One region of the Clostridium sp. CM037 genome, then DNA from elsewhere that is predicted to be linked to it. Evidence: predicted binding sites of a transcription regulator. Region 1 holds the regulator's gene; each other region holds the start of a gene.
The links. The regulator LexA, encoded in region 1, represses DNA repair genes until DNA is damaged. The targets are predictions, from matches to a motif close to CNAACANNTGTTNG.
Positions count from the first base shown of each region.

Region 2: a site for LexA is predicted at 1,944-1,957, ahead of ACWJKP_RS14510 (DNA polymerase Y family protein). Genes of this name have one in related genera too.
Region 3: a site for LexA is predicted at 1,684-1,697, ahead of uvrB (excinuclease ABC subunit UvrB). Genes of this name have one in related genera too.
Region 4: a site for LexA is predicted at 1,379-1,392, ahead of ACWJKP_RS10770 (putative DNA modification/repair radical SAM protein). Genes of this name have one in related genera too.

Region 1 covers NZ_CM143650.1:2,337,874-2,341,779, forward strand. The annotation lists gene ACWJKP_RS11410 (tyrosine recombinase XerC) at 1-373, shown strand, start outside; gene ACWJKP_RS11415 (hypothetical protein) at 617-1,081, opposite strand; gene lexA (transcriptional repressor LexA) at 1,302-1,910, shown strand; gene ACWJKP_RS11425 (methionine gamma-lyase family protein) at 2,017-3,297, opposite strand; gene ACWJKP_RS11430 (ATP-binding protein) at 3,430-3,906, opposite strand, start outside.
Region 2 covers NZ_CM143650.1:2,993,623-2,997,528, forward strand. The annotation lists gene ACWJKP_RS14505 (hypothetical protein) at 363-626, opposite strand; gene ACWJKP_RS14510 (DNA polymerase Y family protein) at 642-1,898, opposite strand; gene ACWJKP_RS14515 (CatB-related O-acetyltransferase) at 2,322-2,951, opposite strand; gene ACWJKP_RS14520 (AAA family ATPase) at 3,285-3,803, opposite strand; gene ACWJKP_RS14525 (Rrf2 family transcriptional regulator) at 3,823-3,906, shown strand, end outside.
Region 3 covers NZ_CM143650.1:700,366-704,271, forward strand. The annotation lists gene ACWJKP_RS03570 (radical SAM protein) at 1-1,366, opposite strand, end outside; gene uvrB (excinuclease ABC subunit UvrB) at 1,725-3,710, shown strand; gene uvrA (excinuclease ABC subunit UvrA) at 3,736-3,906, shown strand, end outside.
Region 4 covers NZ_CM143650.1:2,205,413-2,209,318, forward strand. The annotation lists gene sigK (RNA polymerase sporulation sigma factor SigK) at 1-499, shown strand, start outside; gene ACWJKP_RS10760 (alpha/beta-type small acid-soluble spore protein) at 785-973, shown strand; partial or broken gene ACWJKP_RS10765 (pirin family protein) at 1,060-1,305, shown strand; gene ACWJKP_RS10770 (putative DNA modification/repair radical SAM protein) at 1,406-2,656, shown strand; gene ACWJKP_RS10775 (TIGR03915 family putative DNA repair protein) at 2,662-3,393, shown strand; gene ACWJKP_RS10780 (hypothetical protein) at 3,511-3,876, shown strand.

The DNA of each region.
Region 1 (3,906 bases):
TTATTTGAATAAAGCTTCATTGAAATCAATTTATAAATATTTGCCTATTAGAAATACGAACATAGATAAAATTCATTCTGAAGATAAGGATGCCCTTTTTATAAGTGGTAAATATGGAAGAATTAATAAACGCACTGTGGAGAGAATTGTAAAAAAATATATAGGTAATGCTGGACTTAATAAAGATAAGTATACTCCTCATAAATTAAGACATACCTCCGCTACCCTTATGTATAAATATGGAAATGTAGACATTAGAAGTCTACAAGAAATATTAGGCCATGAAAATATATCTACCACCCAAATATATACTCATGTAGATAATGATAAATTAAGAAATGCGGTTAAGTCAAACCCACTTTCTGATGAATAAAAAAAAGTATATATTACTATTAATGCATTCACTTCGCTAAGAACTACTAATTTTTTTTAATTAATCTGCTAAAAAATATAAACTCACTGTCGCTCAAACATATATTTTTCTTAACGCATATTTATTGAAAATAAAATAAGAAATTCTAAAGATTGTTCAAATGCATTATACGTAATATATACTTTTTTTGCGCATAAAAAATATGCAATAGATTTTAACTATTTCTCTATTTACTTTTAATACTTATATTTTTTTTAGTCTTATAAGTCCAGGAAATTCTTCTTGAAGTAATCCTGAGTTATCATCTTCATTTTCAAGTAGCTCTTTTGCCCCGTCTATGTCATCTATAAATTCCCAAACCTCATTGTTTTCAGGTATGAACTCATCTTTATGTAGTTTTAAAAATTCATCGCTGGCTACCACTGAGTCATAATCTTCAAGTTTTGGTAGTTCATCATCTTCATTTTCATCATTATCTACTTCTTCCGATAAATTAATTTCAGAGCTGTCATAAAGAACTTCTTCTACCTCTTCAATCTCATTATCCTCAAAAACTTCATCAATTTTTATAGCTTTTACATCGTAACCTTCCATTTCTAAACATTTACCGCAATTATTACATTTTTTATTTGAATTTAATTCGCAGACTTCACATTCTCCACAACTATTACAAATTTTCTTATTATTAAATATACAATTTTTAGTCATACAACACCCCGATCTATTTATTTCGAATACTTTCATAATAGACTATTATAGCAAATATATTTTCAACAATCAAACACTAACACTCTTTAAATGATGACTTATGTATTCTCACATAATAATATACAATTTTTCACTTGTACTAATTCCTATAAAACAGAACGTAAGTTTGATGTTTTTACATTTATATGGTATAATTATACTATGAATGGGAGGCGTTTACATGTTAATTGAAAAAAAAGATAAACAAAGTGAAATATATAACTTTATAAAGAAACAGGTTCAATTAAAAGGATATCCACCTTCAGTCAGAGAAATATGTGATGGCGTAGGATTAAGATCTACCTCGACTGTTCATGGGCATTTAGCAAGATTAGAAAAAAAGGGATATATCCGTAGAGACCCTACCAAGCCTCGTGCAATTGAATTAATAAAGGATTCTGTCATAAGAAAAGAACTTATAGATATCCCTATTATAGGGAAGATCACTGCTGGCAAACCAATACTTGCAGTTGAAAATGTTGAGGATACATTTACACTTCCTTTAAATTTCACTAAAACCAATAATGAACTATTTATGCTTAAAGTTTCTGGTAGCAGCATGATTGAAGCAGGAATATTGGATAAAGACCTTGCTATAATTGAGAAAATCAATACCGCTAAAAATGGCGATATAGTTGTAGCTCTTATTGATAATGAAGCAACTATTAAAAGATTTTTCAAGGAAAAAGATCATATAAGGCTTCAGCCAGAAAATTCAACTATGTCCCCTATCATAGTTGATGACTGTGCAATTTTAGGCGTACTTGTTGGTGTTTACAGAAAGTATTAAAGATTCACTTTTAAAGATTTTATGGAACAAAAAAATCCTGCAATGAATATATCAATTGCAGGATTTTTTTATTCTATTACTAAGTCATAAATATTTACTTTCTAGTTCAAATAACTCTTGAAAGTGCTATTAGTATTCCAATTTTAGCATGATCAAACGTTAATCCACCCTGTAAATATGCTATATAAGGCTCTCTTATTGGAGCGTCTGCAGATAATTCTATAGATGCTCCCTGAATAAATGCACCTGCTGCCATTATAACCTTATCTTCATATCCTGGCATGTCCCACGGCTCGCATTGAACAAAAGAATCAATGGGTGACCCCTCTTGTATACCCCTACAGAAATTAATTAACTTTTCCTTATCATTAAATTTAATTGCTTGAATTATATCACTTCTTTTATCAGTATACTTAGGAAGAACTTCAAAACCTGCAAGTTCCATAATTCTTGCACAGAAAATAGCGCCCTTCAATGCTTCCATAGCTATATGTGGTGCTATGAATAGTCCTTGATATAAAGAACGCATAACTCCAAACGTAGAACCACATTCCCCTCCTATTCCAGGAGTTGTTAGTCTGTAAGACGCTTGTCGTACATATTCTTCTTTACCTGCAATATATCCACCTGTAGGTGCAATTCCACCACCAATATTTTTTATGAGTGATCCAGCAACTATATCTGCTCCTCCATCTGTAGGCTCCGTAACATCAATAAATTCACCATAACAATTATCTACAAAACAAATCACCTTTGGATTTATAGCTTTTGCAGCTTTTATAATATCATCTATTTCAGAAATTAATAATGCTTTTCTCCAGCCATATCCAGTAGATCTTTGAATATGAATTAGCTTTATTGACTTATCTTCAATTAATGTCTTTTTCATTAGATCAATATCAACTTTAGAGTTATCGTTTAATTCTAATTGTTTATATTTTACACCATAATCTTTTAATGAGCCTATATCCTCCTTAGCATTTATACCTATTATATTAAGAAGTGTATCATAAGGTGTTCCGCATACCGACATCATGGTATCATTAGGTCTTAAATTACCAAATAAGGCTGCTCCAATTGCATGTGTTCCATTTACGAAATGCGGCCGAACAAGTGCACTCTCACAATTGAAAATTCTTGCATATACTTTATCTAATGAATCTCTCCCAATATCGCCATAACCGTATCCAGATGAATTTGTAAAATGACATTCGCTAATTCGTTCATCTTGTAGTGCTGTCAAAACTTTAAGTTGATTAAACTCTCTTATTTCATCAAGAATTTTAAACTCCTCTTGTACATCTTGTATTGCTATATCATAAAGTTCTAGCGTTTTTGAACTTATTTTATACTTCTTTTGAAGGTATTCTTTTGTTATATCTATCATGATTCCAGGTCCCCTTTGTATTATGTATTTATTTTAAATGCCTTAATAATAGTAACATAAATAATACCGATGTAGAATAGTTTTATTTATATATCACTTATATTCGTAGGCCTTTAATTGTCTCTTTCTATACTATTGTATCACTGCAGATGATGATTTAACTTCTTCAATAATTTCTTCAACAGTTTCCTCTAATTCTTCACCCACTTTTTTATATTCAATTTCAAATTTTTCATTTTGATTTTTCATAAAGTACATTAACGCATAATAAGTAGGCTTAAATTTATCCTTTAGATTAAATTCAGTTTCATTAAATAGTTTAAATAAGGAGTTGTATTGTCTTTTAGCCATTAGAAATATTAAATATTCATTAATACACCTATTATCTTTATCTGTATTATTAGCTATTTTTAAAAATAAATGAGCTTTTTGTAAGGATTCTTCTATTAGATCATTACAAAGTAAGGTTTCCGATAAGATATAAATGGTGTTAAAATCATTTTCTTTTTTTTCACTTTTGTTAATTAGTTCCTCTTTATTGCACCAGCTTTCAAAAAAATCCACAAGCCATTTCACCTGCTGTTTTTCTTTTTCTCCCCCAAATCTCAT
Region 2 (3,906 bases), 660 kb from region 1:
TATTAAAAAACTTATAATATTCTCAATTCCATTTAAACATATTATACCAAATAAAATTAGTGTATTCATGCTTATTTATATTTTTTACTAAGTTCAACATGGATTCATCACAATTCTCTCTGCGGCCTATATAGTTCTCTGTGTACGCTTCATCTTGCTGTTACTAGCTTCAACGCAATACTCGATATGAGTGGTTGGTTAGACCCTTCTCAACAGGGACTTTCACCCTGCAAGTAAATGCCAAGCTTTGCTTCTCTCCTTAATGATTAAAATAACATTTAATCACAATTCATAATATGAGAAACTGAAATAATATAAAATGTGTACAGGCTATATTATTTCAGTAATTGATAGTCTGACATCTAAATTTTAAATAATATCCACCTACAAGTACCCATCTCATATTTTAGCTCATATAACTTTTCAGCTCCGTCAATTACACTCTGACACTTATAAATAATCATAATATTACCTGCCAATTTCTCAGTATCTTTTACTATAACCTTATCTATTTTTATAACTTGCATAGGTTCATCGCCTACTTGCATTCTAAACCTTATAGGCTTTATATCGCCTTTATTATCAGTGTATGAAACCATTTCTATAGGTAATGCTAAAACCTTCATTTATTATAAACCTCCTTAAAGCATTGCGCTCATTAATGGATAATCTTCCTCACCATCTGCCATTCCACCACACATACTATTTAGCCCTGAATGAAGAAAACAAGACCTAACTACAGCTTTTGGCCCATATTTTAATCTTATTTTATCAACGGTATCATTTATCTTTTTATCTTTTTCATAATCAAAACTATCTAGCAAAGAACACTGATAAAACTCATTACTACAAAAGTCTGTGATATGTATCCCCAATTGCCTTATTGGATTACCTTTCCAAACATTATCAAATAAATAGCATGCTATTTCATATATTTTGCGAGTAGAGTCAGTTGCTACAGCTACTTTCTTTTGACGAGAATAAAATATTAAGTCGCTCCCCCTGACGCTTATACTTATCACAGTACAACAATTGTGTGAATCTCTTAAACGCATGGAAACTGTTTCACACAAGGATAGTAACACTTTATGAGCCGTGTCTTTATCTTCCACATCAAAAGCTATTGTTGTAGAATTACCTATACCCTTCATTTTAATATAATTGCTCTTGCGGACTTCTGAAAATTCGATGCCATTGGCGTAATTCCAAATAACTTGACCATGACTCTTTAATTTATTCTTTAAAATATCCAAATTATAATTTGCTAATTCTCCAATAGTATTAATATTTAAATTGTGCAATTTAGGTGCTGTGGCTCTACCTACCATAAATAAATCTTCAACAGGTAATGGCCACATTTTATGTTTTATTTCATTTGGGAAAAGTGTGTGAATTCTATCTGGCTTCTTAAAATCCGAAGCTACCTTTGCAAGCAATTTATTATTTGATATCCCTATATTCACTGTAAACCCAAGCTCATTCTTTATCCTCTCTTTTATAGTTTCAGCGAGTTTCAAATAGTCAGGATATAAATGTTCCATATTAGAAAAGTCCAAAAAACTTTCATCAACTGAAAAACGCTGAATACTTGGAGTGTATTCTAAAAATATTTGATGCATAGCCTCGCTACACTTCATATATAATGAATATCTTGGAGGTACAATTATTATTCCGGGACACTTAGCCCTTGCACTATATAAAGTCTCTCCTGTGTGAATATCAAATTTTTTAGCAGGCATTGATTTAGTTAAAACAATTCCATGCCTGCTTTCTTCATCTCCGCCCACTACAGATGGTACCGTTCTAAGATCTAACTCTTCCCCTTGTTGAAGTCTATATGCAGCTTCCCATGATAGATAGGCACTATTTACGTCAATATGAAATATCAATTTACTCATAGCATAAATCATCTTCCTTTTTATTAATCTTAATTTACTCATATTAGAACATCAGTTCGTTATACTTATTATATACTACTTGCTTACTTTTTAGAAGCAAATTCGCATATTTTTTTTGTAATATATGTATTTCACATAGATTATTTCACTATGATGGGAATTCTATTAGTAACTATTCCCAATGATCAGGTACCTATTCATCAAAAAATCAAAAAGAACCAGCTAAATTGCGCCAGTTCTTTACTAGTTCCATATATATTTAATTAGCTGAGCTTATGCTTTTAATGCATGTTCTTCCATATTTTCTGTAAGTCTTTTTAATTCACTTAAATAATGGCTATTTTCTTTTGATTCTTCTATTGCTTCATCTATTATTTTTTCATCTGCTTCATTCGGATTATATGAACAATGCGTCGCTAAACCTTAAACTAATTTATTAATATTTCCTGATTGAATGTACTTAATATTTGCTTGAATTTTTTCGTATGACCAATCCCACCACTTAATTTTCAGCAACTTTAAAATTACATTATCACTAAACCTTTTCTTTATAACTTTTGCTGGTACGCCCCCAACAATAGTATACGGTGAAACATCGTTAGTAACTACTGCTCTGGTTCCAATAATTGCACCATCACCAATTTTCACACCTGACATAATTATAGCGTCATATCCTATCCATACATCATTTCCAATTACAATATCACCTTTGTTATCCCAAGCATCTTTTGGTTTTAATGCTTCATCCCATTCTTCTTTGAAAATAGGAAATGTATAAGTAGATAGTGATTTCATTGTGTGATTTCCACTGGTCATGAGAAACTTTGCTTTACATGCAATTGAACAAAACTTCCCAATTATTAATTTATCATTGTTTATAGGATACTGATATAACACATTATTTTTTTCAAAATCTCTTGGCTCATTATAAAAGTCATTATATATTGTATAATCTCCAACTTCTATATTATCTCTTGTAATTACACTTTTAAGATATATAGTCTGGTAATCATTACTTCTTGGATATACTTTGTTTGAATTTGGAATAGTCATGTTTAACCCTCTCCTTTGTATTATGCTACTTTTCTGACTATCCCATTATTACAATACATTTCTTCATAGAATCACTCCTTAAATATTCTTTATTTTTTAATTCAGGCTCTAGTATTCTATCTTCAAGAACATATTTCTACTTATGCCGTATTTTTCTACTATCACGCAACAATTTCAAGTCAATTATACCATTATGTACCATAGATTACTATTTTTTAGCGTGGACGCGCTAAACTAGCAAAGCCCATTAATAAAAGTCTTTATCTTACTCTTAATATTCCCATTAAGAAGAAAATTTGGTTCTGTATTTTTATAAACTCTTAACATTGGTTTCTACCTTCTTTTCCTTCTTGATTTTTCTAAGTTAATGAGCATTATATCCTTATCAAAATCTCCCAAATACTTTCTTAGATAATCAAACTCTTCAATAAATTCGGGTGTTTCAAATAAATCCTTTTCTAATAAAACTAATACTTTTTCAATCCTTGCTGAAATATCATCATTTCTCACATTTTCTAATTTCATTGTAGTTTTTAAGATATTTTCAATAGTATGACCATAGGTCTCATCTATTTTATCATTATCAAATAAAGATACTCCATTTTTATCTTTAATCAATATTCTTAGCTGCTCTGCTTTAATATCTCCCACTATATGTGGGGAATGAGTTGCAATTATTAACTGATTGTTAGTTCCTATATTCTCATAAACCTTTATTATTTTTTGCTGCCACTCTGGATGTAGCGATATTTCAGGTTCATCTATTAATATGATTGAATTATTAACCTCTAAGAATTTCAAAGATAATCCTCTTAAAAATAGTTGTTTTTCGCCAGAAGACAGTCCATTAATATCTAATCATATTGAATAGATAACTTTATTAGAAGTATACAAAGCGGTAGAGATAGTGGACGATGGTGGTTTGTTTCAAATTCATCCAACTCCAAATCCCAAT
Region 3 (3,906 bases), 1.6 Mb from region 1:
ATTCATCATTTCCTTTTTCATTAAAAGTTTCCTTCCACTCTTTATCGGCATAAGGTGTAAAAGCATTTGCAACCTTGTCAATATTTTCATGGAATTCTTTGTCATTAAGCATAACATCTCCAGCAGCATCAGTTGGTTTAGCGCCAACCTTTTGACATACATCTCTTATTACATTGGTATTATCTATCATCATACATGGCCTTAACATATTTTTGTTATAGGGCTGTCTATGTCTTAATTCTTTAAAGAAAGGATCCCTAAAAGCGTCAATTAATGGTCTTCCCTTTAAATTAACTGTTGAGAAATGTGCAAATATACATGGTTCTGCATCCTCTTTCGAATTGATATGAAAGAAGTATTTACCGGCTATACATCCCCCTACTAGTGGAGCATCATTAAAGAAATCAATTGTAAAATATGGTTTTGTTGTTCTTATTTCATTAGTTCTTCTTCCAAGTCTTATTCTCTGCTCTGGTGTAAGCATCATATCAAACTGTGGATGTGAACTTACCGGCATAAACAAGAAATACCAACTTAATTTAGAACCTTTTTCAATTAGCATATCAGTAAACTTATCAGATAATACATCATCTATGTTAGTTCTTGTAACACATGTTGAAACTCCGAATAAAACTCCTCTTTCTTTAAGCATATCCATAGCATGTATAACTTTTGCGAATGTACCCTTTCCTCTTCTTGCTTCTGTATCTTCTTCAAAGCCTTCAATCGAGAGCATTGGGAATACATTTGAACATTTTTGTATCCTATTGGCAATTTCGTCAGTTATAAGAATGCCACTAGTAAACGGGGAGAACATCATGTCATCAAACTTCTCATATATATCGAGTAGATAGTCATTATAGAAAGGTTCACCCCCAAGTATTATTATCCAGTATATCCCCAAATCTCTTGCTTCTTTAATTAATCTCTCTACTTCTACAGGTGGAATATCAGTATCTTTACTATAATTAGATGCATAGCATCCAACGCAGTGCAAAGGACATCTCATAGATGGACTGATTAGCAAAACAAATGGTATTTTTGTATCTTCGTCAGTTAAAAATTTGTTGCGTTTTGCACCAGCATACCAATTTGCATTTGCAAAGAAATTAGTAACCAATTTCTTAAGACACTTTGTGTCTGTATTAGTTAATATATTTTGTATATATTCATGTGTTGGGGGGTTACTCTTGTAATAACTATAGACAAAATCTATTTGTTTTAGTTGAGACTCATCTTTTATTAGTTTTTTTATAGTATCAAAAATTTTGTCAACATTTCTTTCGGGGTTCTTTTCTAGATAATTAATTAAAGTCTCCATGATTTTAGATTTTACACCTTTTTCTACAGAATTCATAATACTCACAACAATTCCTCCATTTAAAATATTTTTTTTTATGCAGTATATTATTATTTAATGAGAGTCAACTAATATTAATCGTTAATTTTGTCTATATGCAAATAGGTGATTATATATATATAGTATCTATATTTATAATTTAGAATAAAATGCAACTAATGAAAATTTTTAACGGTAAACTAGCAAGAAATATTGTTGAAAGAACTATGAATGGTGTTAATTATAATCTTTAGATTTTTTTAATTTATAGTAGGTGAATAGTTTTTGTGAATTAGTATAGGATATATTGACATATTAAAAATTTATAGTTAAAATAGAAGTAACGAACAAATGTTCATAAGAAGGAATACAAGGCGGTGATTTTATGCATGAGTTTAAGTTACATTCAAAGTTTAAGCCTACTGGAGATCAACCACGGGCAATTGATAGTCTTGTGCGCGGAATTGAAGAAGGTAAAAAGTTTCAAACTCTTAAAGGAGTAACGGGGTCAGGTAAGACTTTTACCATGGCTAATATTGTTGAGAGAGTTCAAAAGCCTACATTGGTGCTTGCTCATAATAAGATCTTAGCAGCACAGCTTTGCTCAGAGTTTAGAGAATTTTTTCCAGATAATTGTGTTGAGTATTTTGTTTCATATTATGATTATTATCAGCCAGAGGCTTATATTGCACAGACGGATACATTTATAGAAAAAGACTCATCTGTTAACGATGATATTGATAAGTTAAGACATTCAGCTACATCGGCATTACTAGAGCGTAACGATGTTATTGTGGTGGCTTCGGTTTCGTGTATATATGGACTTGGTAACCCCGACGAGTATAAAAAACTTACAGTGTCAATAAGGGTTGGCATGGAAAAGGATAGAAATGAAGTAATAAGACATTTAGTAGATATACAGTATGAAAGAAATGATATTAATTTTATTCGCGGAACCTTTAGAGTGAGAGGTGACACTATAGATATATTCCCTGCTTCATCGTCAAGTGAAGGAATTAGGGTAGAGTTTTTTGGAGATGAGATAGAAAGGATTAGATCATTTGATTCTCTTACAGGAGAAATTATTGGAACCCTAAAACATGTATCTATTTTCCCGGCTTCCCATTTTGCTACATCCAAGGATAAATTGGAACTTGGCATAGCTCAAATAGAGCAGGAGCTTGAGGAGAGGTTAAAGGAGCTTACTTCAGAGGATAAAGCTTTAGAGGCACAAAGACTTAAGCAAAGAACAAACTATGATATTGAAATGATGAGAGAGGTTGGTTACTGTACTGGTATAGAGAACTATTCTAGAATTTTAGATGGTAGGGCCGCTGGAACAGCACCTCAAACATTGATGCATTATTTCCCTAAGGATTTCTTAATGTTTATAGATGAGAGCCATGTAACTCTTCCGCAGGTTAGAGCTATGTTTGGTGGGGATAAATCAAGAAAGACTAATTTAATTGATTATGGATTTAGACTTAAGTCAGCCTATGATAATAGACCGCTAACTTTTCAGGAGTTTGAGGGTACTATGAATGAAACGATTTTTGTAAGTGCAACTCCAAACGTTTATGAAGCAGAACATAGTGAGAATGTGGCAGAACAAGTAATAAGACCCACGGGATTATTGGATCCTGAAATAGTTATAAGGCCTGTTAAGGGGCAAATAGATGATTTATATGCGAGCATTCAGGAAACAATAAAAAGAGGCTTTAGAGTTTTAGTTACGACCCTTACAAAAAAAATGTCAGAAGATTTGACTAAATACTTTAAAGAAATGGATATGAAAATTACATATTTACATTCGGATATTGATACCATAGAAAGAATGAAAATTATCCAAGATCTTAGGCTAGGTACTTTTGATGTGCTAGTAGGTATAAATCTTTTGAGAGAAGGATTAGATATTCCAGAAGTAGCTCTTGTTGCAATACTCGATGCAGATAAAGAAGGGTTTTTACGTTCTGAAACCTCATTAATTCAAACAATAGGAAGAGCTGCAAGAAATTCAGAGAGCAAGGTAATGATGTATGCAGACAAAATTACAAAGTCTATGAAGAAGGCTATGGATGAAACTACAAGGCGTAGAGGAATTCAGATGGAATATAATGAAGAACATGATATAGTGCCAACCACTATTGTAAAAGATATTAGGGAAGTAATCGGATCTATAACAGTTGCGGAAGATAAAGAGGTATATGAAACCCTTGAAGCTGCAATGGATGCGAATTACGATGAAACTAAAAAGTTAATGGATAAGTATGAAAATGAGATGAAGCAAGCAGCTAAGGATTTACATTTTGAAAGAGCGGCGCAGCTTCGCGATATAATTTATAAACTCAAAAAGCAGATTAAAAATATATAATTGTGTTGTAACAGAGGAGGAAAACATGAGGGATAAAATTTTTATAAAGGGTGCTAAGGTTCACAATTTAAAAAATGTTGATTTGGAGATACCGAGAGATAAATTTGTAGTGTTTACTGGACTTTCAGGGTCTGGTAAATCTTCACTTGCTTTTGATACATTATATGCAGAAGGGCAAAGAAGGTATGTGGAGTCA
Region 4 (3,906 bases), 130 kb from region 1:
TTCCTATCCAGGAAAGGATGTAGATGAGCTAATATCTATTGGAACAGTGGGACTCATTAAAGGCATTGATTCATTTGATACAACTAAGGGAATAAGGCTTGCTACCTATGCTGCAAGGTGCATAGAAAATGAGATACTAATGCTTATTCGTAATAATAAGAAAACAAAAGGGGAAGTTTACCTGAAAGACCCTATTGGCATTGATAAAGAGGGTAATGAGATATCACTTATTGATGTGTTAAGTTGCGATGAAGATTCTATTATTGATATAGTAGAAAGTAAAATACAAATTAAAAAGCTTTATAATAAGATAAACGTAGCTTTAATAGATAGAGAAAAAACAATAATTCAAATGAGATATGGATTACTTGATGGTAACCCTAGAACTCAAAGAGAAATTGCATTGATCTTAGGGATTTCAAGATCCTATGTTTCTAGAATTGAAAAGAGAGCATTAAAGAAGCTTAATAAGGAGTTAAATAGTAGTATAGATATATAGTTGAAGTATAGAATTTTTTAGATACGTATTGTATATTATAGAGTACAGCGTACGAATGAAGTAAGTGATAGTTAATAGCCATTCTCCTCAAGAAAGTGGCTATTTTTACAGTTTGATTTTTAGGACAATTTAAAAGTAAAGCACATTTATATAATAACTAGCCCTTAAAAATCATCTATTTAATTATATTGGAATAGACATAATTTTCTATGAATATTGTTTATAATAATACACATGATAATAGTGTAATTGAAAATGATTATCAAATATAGAGGAGGTTATTATATGTCAAGAAATAGAGTATTGGTTCCAGAGGCTAAGGTTGGATTAAACAAATTTAAAATGGAAGCTGCTAAAGAAGTAGGAGTAAATCTTACAGACGGTTACAATGGAGATTTAACCTCAAGAGAGAATGGTTCGGTAGGCGGACAAATGGTTAAAAAAATGGTTGAGTCTTACGAAAAGAATTTGTAATAAGAAAAGTGGAAGAAGTTAGCCTAGCGTAATTGCTAGGCTTTTTTTGTAAAACCATTTAAATTTGATAAACAGCCCCATAGAAATATGGAAATTGTCAGTTTGCGTGGGAAGAAAGAGAAAATAAATGGTTACACATGGTTTCAAGTAAAGAAGGTATTGCACCAATAAAAGTAAATCAAGATATAAATATATATTCTTTAGAATTGGAAAAAGAGAGTTAAATAAGTTTTCCTATTAATAATGGAAGACAGGTATATTTAGTTCAAATAGAGGGATGTTCGAGTATAAACAGTATTAAGATGAAGGAAAAAGATGCTATGGAAATGCTAGCGTGGTTAATGTGGAGTTTCGTGATTATCCAGCAAATATATCTTTTAAAATTGGACAGAAGGTGATAGAATAAGAACAAACGTTTGTGGGGTGATAAAAGTGGATATAATGAAAAAACTTGAAATATTATCTAATTCAGCAAAGTATGATGCGTCTTGTTCTTCGAGCGGTTCTAATAGAAAGAATACAAAAGGAGGCATAGGTAATGCAGCATCAACTGGTATTTGCCATTCCTGGTCACAGGATGGTAGATGTATTTCGCTACTTAAAATTTTGTATACCAATAAATGCATATACGATTGTAAATATTGTATTAATAGAGCTAGTAATGATCTGGAGAGAACAAGCTTTACTCCAAAAGAAGTAGTAGATTTAACTATAAATTTCTATAGAAGAAATTATATTGAAGGATTATTTTTAAGTTCTGGGGTAGAAAGAAGCCCAGATTACACTATGGAAAATTTAGTGAGAATTTTAAAGGATTTAAGACTGATTCACAAATTTAATGGATATATTCATGTAAAGGCTATTCCAGGCTCTGATCCAAAGCTCATATATGAGGCGGGATTGTATGCAGACAGAATGAGTGTAAATATTGAGTTGCCGTCAGAAAAAAGCTTAAAACTCTTAGCACCTCAAAAGAATAAGGCAGATATATTAAAACCTATGGGACTTATTAAACACAGTATAATAGAATCTAATGAATATAAGAAAAAAGGATTTAAAGCTCCTAGATTTACTCCTGGTGGACAAAGTACTCAGATAATGGTAGGGGCAACTAATGAAAGTGATTTAAGAGTAATTAGTCTTACTGAAGGATTATATAATACTTTTGGGCTTAAGAGGGTGTATTATTCTGCTTATGTGCCGGTGGTGCAGCACGCAAATTTACCTGCTATTCAAAGCACACCTCCAATATTAAAAGAACATAGAATGTATCAAGCAGATTGGCTTTTAAGGTATTATGGATTTAAGGCAAATGAATTATTAGATGAGCAAAATCCGAACTTTGATATAAATTTAGATCCCAAAGCCTTTTGGGCATTAAATAATTTGGATAAGTTTCCGTTAGAAGTAAATAACGCTCCCTATGAAACATTACTTAGAGTGCCTGGAATAGGAGTAACATCGGCTTTAAGAATTATAAAATCAAGAAGACTTTGCAATCTTTCCTATGATAATTTAAAAAAAATAGGAGTAGTGCTCAAAAGAGCTAGATACTTTATAACTTGTAGTGGTAAATTTTATGGAGATAAGGCGATGGAAAGAGGAAGGATCAAAAATTATTTATTAGACTATGAAAGTTTTGATAAGACCACAACAAATGAGCTTGTTTACTCAAAGGAGTGATTTATTTGTTTAGATACATTTATGATGGAAGTTTCGATGGGTTTTTATCTGTTGTATATGATTGTTACTATGATAGAATACCTGAATGCATAGATAGGGTAGATAGATATACTTTTGACATGATATATAAGGACAAGTTTATAGAAACTGATATAATAAAATCAAATAAAGTATCTAAGTCAATACTAGAAAAAATATCAAAAGATGCATTAATTCATGTGTATCAAGCGTTTTTATCTGAGGTACAAAGAATAGAGTTAATATTATTTAAATATATTCAGTTAGGGTTTAAGTTAGGGAGTAAAGTTAATGATTTTCTAACAGATGACATTGTAAATGAAGTACGGAAATATTCTAGAAAAGTTGGATTTGAAGCACATAGATTTTTAGGATTAGTTAGATTTCAAGAATTCAAGGGCATATTGTATGCAGCAATTGAACCTACTTACAATATTCTTGAGCTCATAGCAAATCACTTTAAAGCAAGACTTACAAATGAAAAGTGGATAATTCATGATGTGAAGAGAAAAACAGGTGTAGTTTATGAAAATCATGAATGGATATTAAGGGATTTGAAATTTGAAAAATTGGAAAGTAATGAGAAGGAAGAGTTATTCTATCGAAACCTTTGGAAAGTTTTTCATAAAAGTGTTGGCATACAAGAAAGGAGTAATAAAAGACTACAAATGCAACATATGCCAAAGAAATATTGGGATAATTTAATTGAAATGAAATAGTGTCACTAGTTGCACTATTTTAAATTTCAGTATTTTTAAAAAAAATGTTAACAATCATGTTATAATAGATATAAACACATTATTAGGTTATTGTAATTAAAGGAAGGAACGATGATTATGAAAAAATCAGTAGAATACACAGAAGTTGAAAGTCCTAGCATAAGTATTGAAAGAAAAAAACATATGATGGAAAAAATCTATAAAACACTAGAAGATTTGGGGGCTACCAGTAAAGAAAAAGGTAAAACGAGTAAAGAAATAAACAACTCTATTCCTAAGGAGCCTACAGTTAAAGATATAGATAGTGTGAAAAAAGTCAAGAAAGTACAATTAAATACACCTTCATTTGTAGGTTCACTTGCAGGACTTATGTCTAAATCTCGAATACTTGGTAAAGTATCAAGCGTAGAGAAAAAGGAAGTTAAATGGTACATACTGGGGACTGCAAAAATGATTAATGATATAGATCCTAGAGATATGTAATATTTATCATTTGTTTTTCAGCAATACAAA